One region of the Ruegeria sp. CDSA021 genome, then DNA from elsewhere that is predicted to be linked to it. Evidence: riboswitches for the same ligand, from Rfam matches in the RefSeq annotation. Region 1 holds a riboswitch; the other holds the start of a gene.
What was found. A riboswitch is a leader RNA that binds a small molecule or an ion and turns the genes downstream of it on or off. The one in region 1 is predicted to bind cobalamin.
Positions count from the first base shown of each region.

Region 2: it holds a riboswitch for cobalamin, as region 1 does, so the genes downstream of both, AC2FLD_RS15660 (energy-coupling factor ABC transporter permease) here and AC2FLD_RS14605 (hypothetical protein) in region 1, are expected to answer to the same signal.

Region 1 covers NZ_JBXWQJ010000010.1:124,733-134,283, forward strand. The annotation lists gene AC2FLD_RS14560 (DUF1013 domain-containing protein) at 1-277, opposite strand, end outside; gene AC2FLD_RS14565 (ribonuclease T2 family protein) at 408-1,037, shown strand; gene AC2FLD_RS14570 (hypothetical protein) at 1,034-1,522, opposite strand; gene AC2FLD_RS14575 (hypothetical protein) at 1,708-1,953, opposite strand; gene recR (recombination mediator RecR) at 2,108-2,701, opposite strand; gene AC2FLD_RS14585 (YbaB/EbfC family nucleoid-associated protein) at 2,766-3,119, opposite strand; gene AC2FLD_RS14590 (TauD/TfdA dioxygenase family protein) at 3,251-4,120, opposite strand; gene AC2FLD_RS14595 (DNA polymerase III subunit gamma/tau) at 4,208-5,971, opposite strand; gene AC2FLD_RS14600 (protein-tyrosine phosphatase family protein) at 6,144-6,644, shown strand; gene AC2FLD_RS14605 (hypothetical protein) at 6,647-7,054, opposite strand; cobalamin riboswitch at 7,146-7,367, opposite strand; gene AC2FLD_RS14610 (alpha/beta hydrolase family protein) at 7,499-8,356, shown strand; gene rsgA (ribosome small subunit-dependent GTPase A) at 8,393-9,421, opposite strand.
Region 2 covers NZ_JBXWQJ010000011.1:157,754-164,578, forward strand. The annotation lists gene tsaE (tRNA (adenosine(37)-N6)-threonylcarbamoyltransferase complex ATPase subunit type 1 TsaE) at 1-128, opposite strand, end outside; gene AC2FLD_RS15640 (PAS-domain containing protein) at 170-1,675, opposite strand; gene regB (sensor histidine kinase RegB) at 1,742-3,139, opposite strand; gene AC2FLD_RS15650 (SCO family protein) at 3,231-3,857, shown strand; gene AC2FLD_RS15655 (ActR/PrrA/RegA family redox response regulator transcription factor) at 3,939-4,493, shown strand; cobalamin riboswitch at 4,664-4,805, shown strand; gene AC2FLD_RS15660 (energy-coupling factor ABC transporter permease) at 4,858-5,538, shown strand; gene AC2FLD_RS15665 (HD domain-containing protein) at 5,695-6,288, opposite strand; gene AC2FLD_RS15670 (hypothetical protein) at 6,495-6,809, shown strand.

The DNA.
Region 1 (9,551 bases):
GCGGACCACGACGTTTTTCTTCGCCCGAAGCGGCCGGGTTGAACTTGAGCCTCAGCTTGTGAAGCGGGTTGTTCTGCGCCGCGTTGATCTCGTCCTGGGTCAGCTGGTTGTTGGCAATCGGGTCAAAACCCTTCACGCCAGCAGCGACATCGCCGTCAGCGATGCCTTGCACTTCCAATTCGTGCATCCCTACGAAATCCGCGATCTGCTTGAAGCTGATCGTGGTGTTGTCCACCAGCCATACGGCGGTTGCCTTGGCCATAAGCGGTTTTGCCATCAGCCCGTCTCCTATACATACATCTGTCCCGTCGCCGGAATTCGGCGGCCCCTTGGTCTTGAGGCAGGTTTCCGTTGTCGGGGAACTTGCGCCGTATATAGTCGCGCAAAGGCAAGAAGGGAAGAGGCGAATGCGCTGGGTCGTATTGTGGGTTTTCAGCGCGTTTGCTGCGCTGGCCGAAGGCGAAAAGGCCGGAGAATTCGATTACTATGTTCTGTCGCTTAGCTGGTCGCCCAACTGGTGCGCCCGCGAAGGTGATGCGCGTGGGTCCGATCAGTGCGATGCGCGTCATGATCATGGCTGGATTCTGCATGGCCTTTGGCCACAATTCCATCAGGGATGGCCGTCCTATTGCAGAACGCCCGAAGCGCCTCCGACCCGTCGTATGACGCGCGAAATGGAAGATATTCAGGGCAGTGCGGGTCTGGCCTGGCATCAGTGGAAAAAACACGGCACCTGTTCCGGGCTGTCTGCAACCGACTATTTCGCCCTGTCCCGGCGCGCCTATGACGCGGTCAAGCGCCCGCAGGTGTTTCGCAAGCTGGACACATCCGTCACATTACCCGCTACAGTGGTCGAAGAAGCGTTCCTGAAGGCCAATCCCGGTTTGGAACGGGACAAGATCACCGTCACATGCAAGCAGGGCTACATCGAAGAGATCCGCCTGTGCCTGTCGCGCGACCTTGGTCCAGTGCCCTGTGGCGGCGACGTGATCCGCGACTGTACCGCCAAGGACGCGCTGTTCGATCCGATTCGTTAAAGCTTCTTGTTCTGGCAATCGCGGGCATATTCCAGCGCTTTGGCGGTCCCTTTGAGGTCGATGGCCATCACCACTTCACCTGCGGGGTTGTAAACGGTCATCGTTTTGTTCTGTGCGATGGCGTTCACAAAGCTTCGATCGGTGAAAAACACCGTCGCGCCCGGTACGTCTCGTTCGTTGAACCCAATCGCAGTCGCGTCATAGCTTTTGCCGTCCAGCTCAAACCGGATCGGATAGCTCTCGCCTTGTTTGATGTCGCCCCAAGCCTTGTTGTAAACGGCGAAATACCCGCGATTGCCAAGCGCGTCATAGCCAAGGCGCACCACCGAGAGATCCTGATACACCGTCTGGATCAGGCACCCGTTGCCAAGTGCGGGGTCCATCATGATGTTCCAGCCTTCGACAAAGCCCTTGTCGATGAGGTCTTGTGCGAGAGCAGAGGTGGTGGTGAAGGCAGCGAAGGTAAGGGCAAGAAGGCGGGTCATAGCACATCCACAAATCAGACAATCTATTTATGTCATTGTAAATTATCGTAGAAGTTAGACAATCTATTAATTTCCAAGGGGCCGTGTCAGGTCTCCTCGCCGCTGGAACATATCTCAATTCTCAGGTTAACAATTGCCTGGTTCGGAACGTCTTCTGAATTCAGCGACCCTCCGACAGCTAACCATTAGGAGTATTTAGGGTTAATGCAATCAACGTATAGAACGCCGAAAAAATCGCCGTACTTGCCTTCGCCGCGAACATAGACGTGCCTGTCTGTTTGTTCATCATTTCTTTTGTCTTCCGGAATTGCGCTCCGCCATTGTTTGTATGGCGGCGGTAGATCGTGGGTGTCTTCGTATAAGTAGAGAGTTTCAGCGGCAATGGGCGAGGCGAAAGCACCAACAATTGCAAACAACGCTAAGTGTTTCATCGTGTTTGATAATCCGTGAAATTAACAGAAAGCAACTCATCCAATAACTATACCGCTGTCAAGGTAGGTACCGCGATATTTGAGCGAGCGCCGTGCGCTGCGCTGGCGCCGACTAGCGCAAAGGCAGCGCGAAAAAGAGAACTGGGAAATTGAGCTACAGTTCCTTCCGCGCCCTGAGTGCCGCCGTAATCGTCCCGTCATCCAGATAATCCAACTCACCGCCAATCGGCACACCCTGCGCCAGTGAGGTCAGGCGTACCTGACCCTCCAGTTGGTCTGCAATGTAATGGGCGGTGGTCTGGCCGTCGACGGTCGCATTCAGCGCCAGAATGATTTCGGTGATACCCTCGGAAGTCACCCGATCCCTGAGACGGGGAATGCGCAATTCATCCGGGCCAACCCCGTCCAGCGCAGACAATGTGCCGCCAAGAACGTGGTAGCGACCTTTGAAAACAGCCGCGCGTTCCATCGCCCAAAGGTCGGCAACATCCTCGACCACGCACAGCTCTCCGGTCGCGCGGGCCTCATTGTCGCAGATATCGCAGATGTCGGTGGTGCCCACGTTACCGCAATTCAGGCATTCACGAGCGGTAATGGCGACCTGCTGCATGGCATCAGATAAGGGCGTCAGCAGAAGGGCACGTTTGCGGATCAGATGCAGAACGGCGCGACGGGCCGAACGGGGGCCGAGGCCGGGCAGCTTGGCCATCAGTTCGATCAGATTGTCTATGTCGTTGTTGGAACTCAATCCGCACGCTCCTGCAAATGGGCCGGGCAAGCGGGCCCGGCCTCTGGGTCGTCAGGAGTGTCTATCAGAACGGCAGCTTGATGTCTGCGGGCAAGCCCATGCCTTCGGTCAGTTTTGCCATTTCCTCCTGAGAACGCTCAGTCGCTTTGGATTGGGCATCCTTGATCGCGGCCAGGATCAGGTCTTCGACCACTTCCTTGTCGTCGCCGTTAAAAATGGACGGGTCGATGTCCAGACCTTTCAGGTCGCCCTTGGCCGTTGCAGTTGCCTTGACCAAGCCAGCCCCGGATTCACCGACAACCATCATGTTGTTCAGCTCTTCCTGCATTTCGGTCATTTTCGTTTGCAGATCCTGCGCGGATTTCATCATCTTGGCCATGTCGCCCAGACCGCCAAGCCCGCCGAGTCCTTTCAGCATTGGTATTCTCCTGTGTCTCTGTTTGGGTTCTAGATACGGGCCGCAGCCGCGTGGCACAAGAGTTGTCCCGCCGGTCGGAGAGCCCTTTGGCATGACCGATGACTCGAAGCGGGCGCGGGAGGGATGGTTTTTCAAACCACACGAACTGCGTTTAAACCATCAGACTCGGTTACAGAGCTACAAATAGATTTCAGCGTTCTTGGATGGTTGTAGTCCCAGGGACGGCCGCGATGCATCGTTGCGCGTTCATCCCAGATCAGAACCTCTCCGACTGACCATTGGTGCGAATAGACATATTCGGGCTGTGTGCAGAACGCGATGGCTTCGTCCAGCAGGGTTTGGCTTTCTTCATGCCCCATTCCTTCGATGGCAAAGGCGTGCGAGGCGATGAACAAGGCTTCTTCTCCGGTCACTGGATTTGCCCAGATTGCGCGCCATGGGCGATCCGGCCATCGCGTCATTTTCGGCAGCGCAGCGAGGTCGGCTGAAATCTTTGATCGGGAATGTGACAACCGATGCCAGATGATGGCATCCTTGAGGGCGGATTTCAGATGATCTGGCATATCCGCCCAAGCGGCACGCGTCGACGCGAGTTCTGTTTCACCGCCGGATGGAGGTACGACTTTCGCAGTTAGCATGTTGATCAGCGCCGGCGTCGGCAGGAACGTGCTGTCCGTGTGCCACAACATGTTGGCCTGCAAGTCCAACAGGCGCAAATCGTCTTTCGCACGCAGTCCATCCTTGGTCTTGTTTGTCAGCTCGGGAAGCTGAAACTCAATATCGCGACCCGCTGCCATGGCTTCCCGGTTTTCCAATGGCCCAAAAAGTTCGGCAAGACGCATGTGATCCGCGTCAGATATCGATTGCGCAGGAAACAAGAGCGCAGAATGGGTTTCGAACGCTTGCCGAATTTCCGGAAAATAACGCTGTTTGGTGACGTCGCGCAGATCCAGGTCGTGAACGACCAATCCGAAACGTGGGTGCAGTGGTGACGTTCGCATGCAATCCCTCCCTAACATCATGGAAGGGTGTAATCGTTTGAAGTGTCAATCTGCTTCGTTTGCGACACGGGATCGAGCGCTTTCGGGTCAGTCTTCCTCGAACGGGTCCCATTCATCTTCGACTTCGGGAAGCGCTTCGGTTTCGACTTGGGCAGCGCGTTGCTCTGGCGTCTCGATTTTTGTGATCTTTGCCTTGGGAAATTGAGCAAGCACAGCCTGAACCAGAGGGTGTTGTTCAGCTTCGGCTTTCAGGGCCAGCTCGGCCTCGTCCCGAATTTCCGCAATCGTCGGTGCATCCCCGTTCGAGACTATCGACACAGCCCACCGGTTTCCGGTCCAGCGTTGCAGGGCAGAACCCAACCGGGGCGCCAGGTCGGTCGGTGCCTGCGCGGCGGGGGTGAATTCGATCCGGCCAGGTTGATAAGACACCAGCCGCACGCCGTTTTCCACTTCGACCAGAAGCTTTACGTCGCGGTTGGTGCGGATCAGTTCGACCACATGTTCAAAGGTCGGATACCGGGCCAGGGCCGTCTGGACATCCTGTGCCAATGCGGCAACGGGCGCGCCGCTTGGGCCGCGTGGGGGCGATGCGTATGCAGGTGCCGGGGCCGCGCTGGCCTGCACAGGCACTGCGCCCTGCCGGGACACCGAAGCGCCGCCACCAGGTCCACCAGCCGGAGGTGGCGGGGCGTCCTGCAACCGTTTGATCAATTCTTCAGGGCTGGGCAGATCGGCCACATGGGTCAGGCGGATAACAGCCATCTCAGCGGCCATCATGGCATTGGGCGCGGCAGAGACTTCTTCAAGCGCCTTCAGCAGCATCTGCCACATTCGGGTCAGGACACGCATCGGCAGGGCCTCTGCCATGTGCTGGCCACGGCTCCGTTCATCCGGCGAAACAGTCGGGTCTTCGGCGGCGTCGGGCGTGATCTTTACGACGGACACCCAATGCGTGATTTCGGCCAGATCGCGCAAGACGGCTAAAGGGTCTGCGCCTTCTGCGTATTGTCCGCTCAGTTCCGTCAGCGCGCCAGCGGCATCGCCACGCAGGATCATGTCCATCAGGTCCAGAACGCGGCCACGGTCCGCAAGTCCCAGCATTGCGCGGACCTGTTCGGCCGTGGTTTCACCTGCCCCGTGCGAAATTGCCTGATCCAGCAGCGAGGTTGCATCCCTTGCCGATCCTTCTGCTGCGCGGGTGATCAGCGCCAGAGCATCTTCGGCGATCTGAGCGTTTTCGGCAGCCGCGATCTTTTGCAGAAGGCCGATCATGTCCTCTGGTTCAATCCGGCGCAAATCAAAGCGCTGACAGCGGGACAGAACCGTGACAGGCACTTTGCGGATTTCGGTGGTTGCGAAGATGAATTTCACATGCTCAGGCGGTTCCTCAAGCGTCTTGAGCAGCGCGTTGAAGGCGCTGGTCGAGAGCATGTGAACCTCGTCGATAATGTAGATCTTGTAACGTGCGCTGGCGGCGCGATAGCGGACACTGTCGATGATCTCGCGGATGTCGTTCACACCGGTTCGGCTGGCGGCGTCCATCTCCATCACATCGACATGGCGGCCTTCCATGATCGCCACGCAATGTTCGCATTGGCCGCAAGGTTCGGTCGTTGGGCTGCCAGCGCCGTCGGGACCGATGCAGTTCATGCCCTTGGCGATGATCCGCGCGGTGGTGGTTTTACCGGTGCCGCGAATGCCGGTCATGATGAAAGCCTGCGCAATCCGGTCCGCTTCGAATGCGTTTTTCAGGGTGCGCACCATGGCATCCTGGCCCACCAGATCGGCAAAGGTTTCCGGGCGATATTTGCGGGCGAGAACCTGATAGGCGGGGCTGGGAGTGTCGGTCATGTTTTCTCGGTCGGATTCGGGGCTTCGGCACAGCGTAGTGGCCGCTGTCGTTTACGTCCACAGCATGGCGCGATGATTTTTGATTTAGAAACCGGCCGGTTTCGCACTAAGCTGTTCCAACAGATTTAAAGACTCATATTTGTAACGAGTTCTGGGTGGAGGACACAGGTTCATGTCGCAGCTGGTTATCTATGCTTTGCAAGTCGCAGGGGGAACGCTTGCCCTGACGTCGATGCCCGGACGCGGTGGTGATTACGGGGGTGATCTTGAAACGATTGCGGCATGGAAGCCGGGGCTTGTTGTTTCAATGACAACGGATGTCGAGCTGCTTCAGCATGGGGCGCAGGATTTCGGCAGCGATATCCAAAGCCGCGCGAGCCGGTGGGTGCATCTGCCGATCGAAGACTTTGGTGCACCTACTGCAGCAGTTGAAGAGGCATGGCCCGGCGTCAGCGCCGCCGCCCGGCACGCCCTGGCTGGAGGAGGCCGGGTGCTGGTGCATTGTCGGGGCGGCTGCGGCAGGTCGGGGATGGTTGTCCTGAGGCTGATGGTCGAATGCGGCGAGCGGGCAGACAAGGCCCTTGAGCGTTTGCGGGTGTTGCGTCCCTGTGCAGTGGAAACAGATGCCCAACTGGCCTGGGCGGCACGGGAATTTCAGACTCAGGTCGTGTAGTCTTAGGCCGAAAGATGTTCAGGCGCGTGCACGGGTTTGCGGGGCCGCAGCGTTACAACCTCGATCATCGCGCAGGGTGGGTCTGCAATGAGGCCGGATGGCAAGGTGGTGAACGTATTCCCAAAGATCAGATCGGCGTACGCGTTCAGGTCCTCGGGCTGAACTTCAGACTGTGTGCCGCAAAAGATGCGAATTCTGTCTGATTGAGCTCGAACGGTTGCGTGGCACCCTTCCGCGCAATGCGCCAATTCACTGCCGCCATCAAACTCGAATTCGTCGCCTGTGGCCGCTGTGGCCTGAGTCATAGCCTCGGAAACCGAGCGCGCAAGTCGCGCCAAGGCAGGGCAGGTTTTGCCTGTCCGCTGACATACTGTTGCGCTGTATTCATGTGTCTTTGTCTTCCAGATCATCCTGCGCCCTCCGCGCGTGTTGGACAGGAAGATCGGGTCAGGTGGGACGGCAAAGTGCAGTCAGGACCTGCCCGGACACCCCGCCCGAGTTTCGGTTTCAATTCCGATGGCAGGTCTCCTGACTTGCGGGTCTTGGCTTTGCCGACCTTCCCAGCCCCAGGGGCCAGTGGTGTTTTGGCATTGCTCACCGCTTACAGTTGCGGGGGCAGTCGCGGATTTGGTTTGCGCCCGAATGACCAGGCTGAACCGCACCGTGTTCCCTTTTCATCCCGACCCCTTGTGGGGGACAGGAACCATCACACAACCGCTAGCGTCTGACCCGGTGCCGAGTCAAGCTGATCTTTTCGCCCGACGTTTGGTCATGCTGGATGGGTGGAAAGTTCCCGCGTAGAGTTTTCACCATTGAAGGTAAGCAAGTCAATTTTCAGCGCAAGGTCAGGGATCATGTTGGACACAGAGCAGGCGGTTTTGACCGAAGATTTCCTCTTTCCGTCCGGGTCGACGACCTTATCAGCGCGGCTGTACCGACCGATCACAGAACCCGAGACCGTGGTTGTTCTGAACAGCGCAACAGGTGTGCCGCGCGACTATTATCGCCACTTCGCACGTTGGCTGGCTGCAGAGCGAGGCATGGCGTGCCTGACTTATGACTATCGGGATTTCGGGCATTCTCTGACCGGCCGTATGAAGGATGCGCGTGCGACAATGGCGGATTGGGCTTTGATCGACATGCCAGCGGCGCGGACGGAAATGCGCATGCGCTATCCTGATGCGCAGCAGTGGACAATTGGTCATTCGGTAGGTGCGATGCTGGGGCCGGTTCAGCCGGATATTGATCTGATCGATCGAATGATTTCCGTGTGTTCGGGGCTTGTGACCCTGAGCGATCACCCGTGGCCTTATCGAGGATTGGCCGGTGTGTTCTGGTATGGGCACGCGCCATTGCTGGTAAAAGCGCTGGGCTATCTGCCGGGAAAGGCAATCGGGTTTGGCGCGGACTTGCCGGCCTCGGTCTACTGGCAATGGCGCAAATGGTGCACGGCACCTTTGAGTTATGTGCCTGAAATCGGACAATACCTTCCGGAGACGCGTTGGGACGGCTCTCGTACACCCGTGGACTTGTTCACTTTCGAAGACGACCAGATGGTCCCGCCAGAAGCGGTCTGGCGGCTTGCCGACCTTTATGGCACCGAGGCTAAGCGGCACCTGCTTAGGTCTGATGATTTCGGATTGCCGGAGATTGGCCATATCGGAGCATTTGCCCGGCGCAATGCGGCAGTATGGCCGCGCCTGATCGCTTGACCAGGCGCGGCACACGAATTGACGTACACCTTCCAGCTATCGCCCTTTGCGCAGTTTTTGTTCCTGCATGACACCCCGCACCATCTTACCAAACGCTTTGTCCCGCGCCCGGGATTGGGCGACAGTTTCCGAGTTGCGCTGATCTTCGCGCCGAAGTTTTCGCCAACGATCCAAGCGGGCAGGATCAAGCACGCCTTGGTTGATTGCCTGCTGTACCGCGCAGCCTGGCTCGGAGTCGTGCTGACAATCTGAAAAGCGGCAGTTCAGGCCAAGTTCGGTGAGGTCTGAAAAAACTTCGTCGATACCGTCCTGAGCGTCCAGCAAGCGCAAAGCGCGCATTCCAGGCGTGTCGATCAGCCAGCCGCCGTTGCGCATCCGATGTAATGCGCGTGCCGTAGTTGTGTGCCGACCGCGAGCGTCGTCCTCTCGAATACCTGACGTGGCAAGATCTTGATCGGTCAAGGCGTTGGACAGTGTCGTCTTGCCAACACCTGACGACCCAACCAGCGCGCCCGTCTGGCCTTTAGGACACCAGGACAGAACCGTTTCAATTTCCGCTGGGTCCAGTGCGTTGATTGCCAGAACTGTCAGATACGGGTCCAGGGCCTGCACCTGTCCTGAGAAACGCTTGGGGTCATTAGATTTGTCAGCCTTTGTCAGGACAATGACTGGGTAACATCCTGCTTGATGCGCAAGCGCCAGATAACGCTCTAGCCGGGGCGGGTTGAAATCTGCGTTGCACGAACTGACGATGAACAGCACATCGACATTGGCTGCGATCAGTTGCGTCGCAGCACCTGTACCTGCAGCTCGTCGTTGCAGTAGGCTGCGCCGGTCGAGCAGATGGTGAACGCGTTTGTCGTTGTCAGTGAGAACCCAGTCTCCGACGGCATAGCTACCGGTCGATTGATCAGGGGTCAGCAGTTGAAATTCGCCCTCTGGGTTCAGCCCGATCAGGCGGTCCCGATGAACAGAAGCGATGCGAAAAGGCGTGCACGAAGGATGAGCCGCGTGTTGCGCGGCAAAATGAGAGGACCATCCCAGGTCCGAAAGAGAAGAATGCATTGGTCTGCCTGTTGTCAGAAACAGCAATCCCAACGGATGGCGATCGCGCATCCCCGGGTCATGTGTTCAGGCAGTCGGCTGGTATTGTGAGATCAGAACCGTGCTGCCCGAAGGGTTTTTGTTACAATCA
Region 2 (6,825 bases), on a different contig from region 1:
TTTCCGCTACCGATCTCGCCCTCCAACAGCACAACATCGCCTGGCTGCAGCATCGCACCGACGTTCTCGGCGAATTTGGTGGTTTCTTCCGGTGACTTGAAGGTCAGAGATAGGGGCATTGTCGTCATGGCGCCACAATGGCCCCGCGCCTGACGGGCTGCAACCCGGTTCAGGCGCTGATCTGTTTGATGGCGGCGCTTTTTGTGGGCGTTTCAGAAACTGCAAATCGGACAATTGTTGCGCCGTTGTGAACTGGCGTGATGGTGCAATCGATCGCGATGCCGGATCTCAACTGAATTTCAGCCGTCCATTCGGTCCGGTTGTCGCGCATTTCAACAAAGTCTCGGATTTCGCCAAGCACAGGGGTCGCAATGCACAGATCTTGCCAGCACCGTGTGACGTCTGTGACCGTTTCAGTCTGGAACCCAACGTCTTGCGTGTCCCCCCAAAGCTCTTGATAGGCGTAGTTCGTGAAGGCCAGAGAACCATCATCGGTGAAAACGGCAATCGCATCTGCGAGCTTGTCAAATATGGATTGCATCAGGTCCATTTCAGATCGAAAACGGCGCGTCAGAGTGATCTCGGCGGTAATATCTTCGAACAAGAACGCCACGGCACCATCCGGGTGTGGTCGACCGCTGACGGAATAGACCGAGCCTGACGGGAGAGACCAAGTTTCATGGTAGTTACCGTCTTCTGCCGCCTCGAGAAGGTCATTCATCTGACGTCGCCAACTGCGATAGTTCTTGGGTTCCGGCATCATGTGTTGATCCCGAAGACGGTCAAAAAAGCCGCTCAGGCTTGGGCGACAACTAAGGAAATCGGGGGGCAGGGTGGTCAGGTCGATCAAAGCGGGGTTGAAAAGTGCAAGTTGTCGATTGCGGTCAAAGATGGCCAGACCGATCGAAAGCTGCGCAAACGTCTTGGTCATGGTTTGAACGAATTTGCGCTGGGCAGTTTCTGCTTCGACAATGGCGTTGATGTCGACAGCGTAACACAAGTGACCAGCCTCGTTCTCTACCTGAGTCAGATCGAACCACAGCTTGGTGCTGCTGTCAGCGAGATCGATCGATACTCTGGTTTTTCCAATGGATCGTTCCTCAACGAGGGCCGGGAACAAAGGATCGGTCAGGTCAGTGTCCTGATCGCGTGCCCTGCGGGCAAGTGTGACATAGGCAGCATTACACCATTGCACCCGTTTGTTTCGGTCCAGCAACCACACCGGATACGGGGCTTGATCCATCGCCAGCCGGGTGGGATCTATCGACGCTTCTGATCCCACGGGTTTGGTCTTGGCCGCTTCACGCAGACGCACACGGACAATTCCATCAATCCACTCGCAAATCACATCACGCTCAACGGTGCAATCTATCGGTGAGACCACGATAAAGCCTTCATCGCGCACTTTGTCTGGAATTTCAGGAAAGGATGGGAAATCCCTTTGCAGCAATCGGCGCAGATCTGTCCAGTTTCCTACATGTTCGAAACCGGCCAGAGCAATGTCGGAATGACTGATCAACCGCTCTCCGTCGAACAGGAACACCGCGTCGAACAAAGAGGTGTTGGAAAAAAGGCCAAAGGTCTGGTCCCGCAGCGTACGGCGCGGCAAGAGCCATTGAACCGCAAAGCAACCTGATACAACGCTGATCGCGGCCAGAATGATCCAATCGGCCATCAAATTCCCCAAAGCAGACCCAAGCCCGATTGGACTATGGGTAAGATTGGTTAATGGTCTCTTAACTCACACCTGAATGCGCTTGTTTGAACCCGATGGAACTGGGGTATCGCCCTTTTGTGCATCAATCAGGTTGCGCGGCCACGACACTTTGACGATGGCGCCTTTGCGGTCCGGGTCGTCGGTCAGGTGTTGATAGGGGTCCGAGCCATTGGCGAATTCCAATTCGGCTCCGCTGCGCTCCAGCAAGGTTTTGGCGATGAACAGGCCAAGGCCCATACCTTCGTATTCAGGGCGGGTTTTCTGATCCGTTTCCGCTCGCCTGCGCCGCATAAAGGGATCACCGATGCGTCCGATCATATGCGACGGATATCCACGTCCGTCGTCCATGATGCTGACGGTGATCCTGTTGTCGGTCCATTCGGCCTCGACCCAGACATTGGCCCGCGCAAAATCCACAGCGTTCTGGATCAGATTGCGCAACCCGTGAATGATTTCGGGTTTTCGCAGGATCGAAGGCTGCTGCACATCCCCGTCCTGCACCGGACCTTCCGAGAAATGAACCTCTTTGCCACGTCCCACATGTGGTTCGGCGGCTTCGTTCACCACGGTCGACAGTGGCGCCTGCCGCAAGTGCAGGTCATCTTTACCGGCCCGTCCCATATCACGCAGAATATCGCGGCAGCGGTCGGCCTGCTCTCGGATCAGCGCGGCATCTTCTATCAGATCCGGGCGATCATCCAGTTCCTCGATCAATTCCGCGCTGGTCAGTTTTATGGTTGCCAAGGGAGTGCCCAACTCATGCGCGGCGGCGGCAACAACGCCGCCCAGGTCGGTAAGCTTCTGTTCGCGCGCCAACGCCATATGCGTTGCAGCCAATGCTTCGGACATGGACTGAACTTCAGAGCTGACGCGGTGGGAGTAGGCTCCGATAAAAACGATAGCGATGACGATTGCGGCCCAATTGCCGAACAGCAGAATATCCGGAATATCCAGAACCAGCCCCAGATTGGTGCGCAGTGGCAGGTGAAACTCGGCCAGCAGCGTGGTCAGAACAATCGCCACAGCCCCAACGATCAGGGTCGACCGGGTGCTCATGACATTGGCAGAAATTGTAACCGGCCCCAACAGAAGCAGCGCAAACGGATTGTTCAAGCCCCCCGTCAGATACAGCAGTATCGACAGCTGCAGCAGATCAAACAGGATCATCAAGAAATTTTCAAACTCGGTCAGGCGCTTGTTCTGCGGGAACAACAAAATGGCCGTAAAATTGCTCATGACCGAAATGCCGATGGCCAGATAGCACAGGCCCAGATGCAGCTGCACGTCATAATATTGCTGGGCAACGGTGATGGCAGTGAACTGGCCGATGATGGCCACCCATCGCAACAGGATCAGGGTGCGCAGGCGAATCCAGCTGCTCCGTTCCTGGCCGCGCCAAAAAGTCTGATTGGATTCTGCCATCGGTTCTTTATGTCCTGTTGCAAAGGCTGATCATCTTGATAGGTGTCCCAGCCGAAGCGATCAACAACCCCCTTGCGACCGGAAAACTGAAATGACCCGTCTATACGCAATTCTTGCAGCTGTTGTACTGGTAATTGGCCTTGGGGCCATGTGGCTTCTGACGCGTGGTGGTGGCACTGGCGATCAGTTCGCGCAGTGCCGGTCCAGCCAGATCGCCGGAGGAACCGCAGCAATCGGCGGACCCTTTGAGCTGGTCAACGGCAAGGGTGAGACGGTCACTGACGCAGACGTGATCACTGAACCGACGCTGGTTTATTTCGGTTATACGTTCTGCCCCGATGTCTGCCCTTTCGACATGTCGCGCAACGCCGAGGCCGTCGATATTCTGGCTGAACGCGGGCAATCGGTGACGCCGCTGTTCATCTCAATTGATCCGGATCGCGACACGCCCGAAGTGATGGCCGACTATGCATTCAACCTCGGCGGCAAAACCATCGCGCTGACCGGCTCGCCCGAGCAAGTGAAAGCAGCTAGCAAAGCCTACAAAACCTATTACAAGGCCCATGACAAAAGCGACGAGTTTTATTTGGTCGATCATTCCACCTTCACCTATCTGGTCACGCCCGAGCACGGTTTTCTTGAGTTTTTCAAGCGCGATGACACGGCCGAGCAGATGGCGGACAAGGTTGGGTGCTTTCTGGATCAGGCCGCATCGTGACAAGGTTGTTTGACCTTTGTTCCTGCGCTGCTATTACTCATACCCAAGCCAAAGGCATGAAATAACGGAAAGACCTAACATATGGCAGACAGTTCTCAGCTTGATATCGGCCCTGACAAGTCCCTGCTTTTGGTAGATGATGACGAGCCGTTTCTGAGACGTCTGGCCAAGGCCATGGAAAAGCGCGGATTCGAAGTTGAAACCGCCGGTTCCGTTGCCGCAGGCCGCGCCATTTCTACCGCCCGCCCGCCCGCTTACGCGGTTGTGGATTTGCGGCTGGAAGACGGCAACGGGTTGGATGTTGTCGAAGTGCTGCGGGAAAAGCGCCCCGACAGCCGGGTTGTTGTTCTGACCGGATATGGCGCGATTGCCACTGCCGTAGCGGCCGTCAAGATCGGTGCAACCGATTACCTGTCCAAACCCGCCGATGCCACCGACATCACCAATGCGCTGCTGGCCAAGGGCGACGAACTGCCGCCACCGCCGGAAAACCCCATGAGCGCGGATCGCGTGCGCTGGGAGCATATTCAGCGGGTCTACGAACTGTGCGACCGGAACGTGTCGGAGACCGCACGCCGGCTGAACATGCATCGCAGGACGTTGCAGCGTATTTTGGCGAAGCGTAGCCCGCGGTGACGAGTGGCGAATTGGTTTCAATCTGAACCAAGATTCTGCTCTGAGGACACGGATTAAGTCTGCTTTGCGGGGCAAAGCGGATTTTCATATTCACCAACCTAATTTCCGCTTCATCTGCCGCTGGCAAATGCCTAAGCGCCGCAATCAAGCCTTGCTCCGAACCTTAGCTTGTGTAGTGTAGCGACGATGGTGACCTTCGAGAGGAGGTCTTAATTGGGAACCAGGTAAAAGCCCGGACTGCCCCCGCAACTGTAAGTAGTCATAGTTTTCAAGGCTACGAGTCAGGATACCAACCATCTTTACGCAACCGCCGGAATTTTCTGGCCCTTTTTCTGCGTCGGGTGGACGCGAAAGGAACTCTACTATGCATATCGAACCTGGCGTCGTTGACGGCGCGAAAATGGCCCTCGCCTATGGGACGGCTGCTGCCGCTGCGGGCTATTCCTTGAAAGTGATCAATGATGATCTCCAAACCCACTCCGTCGTCTCATTTGGCGTTCGGTCTGTCATTGCCGCTTTTGGGGTGTTCATCTTCTTTGAAATCTTGCCACACTTCGCTGTTGGAATCTCCGAAGTGCACATAATCCTTGGTACGACACTGTTTTTGCTACTTGGTTCCGGGCCTGCGGCCCTCGGTCTTGCGGGTGGTTTGGCGATCCAGGGTTTCCTTTTCGCCCCAACTGATTTGCCAATGTATTTTGTGAACATCTCCACTCTGCTGTTCCCGCTCTTTGCAGTGGACGCGCTGGCAAAGAAAGTTATTCCATCGACGACTGCATATGTCGATCTGCGGTACTTGGACGTACTAAAGATGTCAGCGGTCTATCAGGGTGGTGTTGTGGCTTGGGTGGCTTTCTGGGCGATTTACGGTCAAGGCTTCGGCAGCGAGAACCTTACAGCTGTAACCAGCTTTGGGGTGGCGTATCTGCTAGTCATTCTGATCGAACCGTTGGCCGATCTGGCAGCTCTGGCAGGCGCGAAAAGCTTGCGTGATCTGACCGACAAAGGCGTGTTCGCCAACCGTTTGCATAACGCAGCCACTTAGGCGTGAAATTGACGATCTGTGGTGCTCTTCGTGCCACAGATCACCCTAGACGGTATTGATGGAATCCCCTTGCAACATCGTCAACACAGTCAATCGTTACCCCGCATCATCTCGGTAGCTTTGGGTGCAACCCGGACATTGGTTGAAATTGGTTTTCTATAGAAAAGCTATTAACGCCGCATGTCGTTCCATATACGCCTCTCGCACCTTGACCGGCGGGCGCAGCGTAATCCTCAACCCCTCCATCACCGCCTTATCCGGGCGACCGAAGAACTTGGTCGCTTCTGGCTCAGAGAATCCCGCGATTTGGGTGGCCTCCATCCAGGCGCTGATCTTGTCGGCTTTCTTGATCTGTCGTTTGATCGTCTTCGGCACTTCAGCAGGCAACCCGAATCGGATATGGATCGCCGCCGCCAACCGGTCATCCAGTGCGCCATAGTCCGGGCCTACAGCGGATTTGACGGGTGAGATCATATCGCCGATCACATATTCCGGTGCGTCATGTAACAAGGCTGCCAATCGCCATTTAGCGGGGGCTTTGGAGGCAATGCGGCCAAAAATCTCTTCGACCAGCAGAGAATGTTCGGCTACGGAATAGGCGAATTCACCGTTTGTCTGCCCGTTCCAGCGGGCCACAAAGGCCAGCCCATGCGCGATATCTTCGATCTCGATATCGACCGGGGTTGGGTCCAACAGGTCCAGCCTGCGGCCTGACAGCATCCTCTGCCATGCTCGGGGTTGTGTTGCCATTTTGCCATGCCTTGTGAAGTCGAACACATTAAAATCGTAATTTTATGGTATGATCTACCTGTCAGGATCACTTGCTGCCAACGTTTTCTTGAGCATTCGTGCTTTGAAACAACATCATCCGATCCCGACATAAAAACCGAGGGGGGCACATGCTTCTCCCGGTGTGCTCCTCTCACAAGCGAAACGCGAAATGAAAGGAGTTTGTCATGTTCAAGCGTTTGTTCGCCCTTGCATTGACCTTTGGTATGGCTGCCACAGCCCCGCCCGCCTTTGCCAAGAATTGCGCAGAGCGCGACGATATTATCGCCAAATTGCAGGAAAATTACGCCGAGGAATTGGCCTTTGGCGGCCTGCAAAAAACGCGTGGCGCGCATTCGGTGATGGAGGTCTGGACCTCAAAAGAAACCGGAAGTTATACCGTACTGGTCACCAATGCGAACGGCATTAGTTGTATTGTTGCCGTCGGCACAGATTTTTTCGAAGCGATACCAAAAGTAAAAATTGAAGGCACCCCAAGCTGACAGCGGCCCATAACCT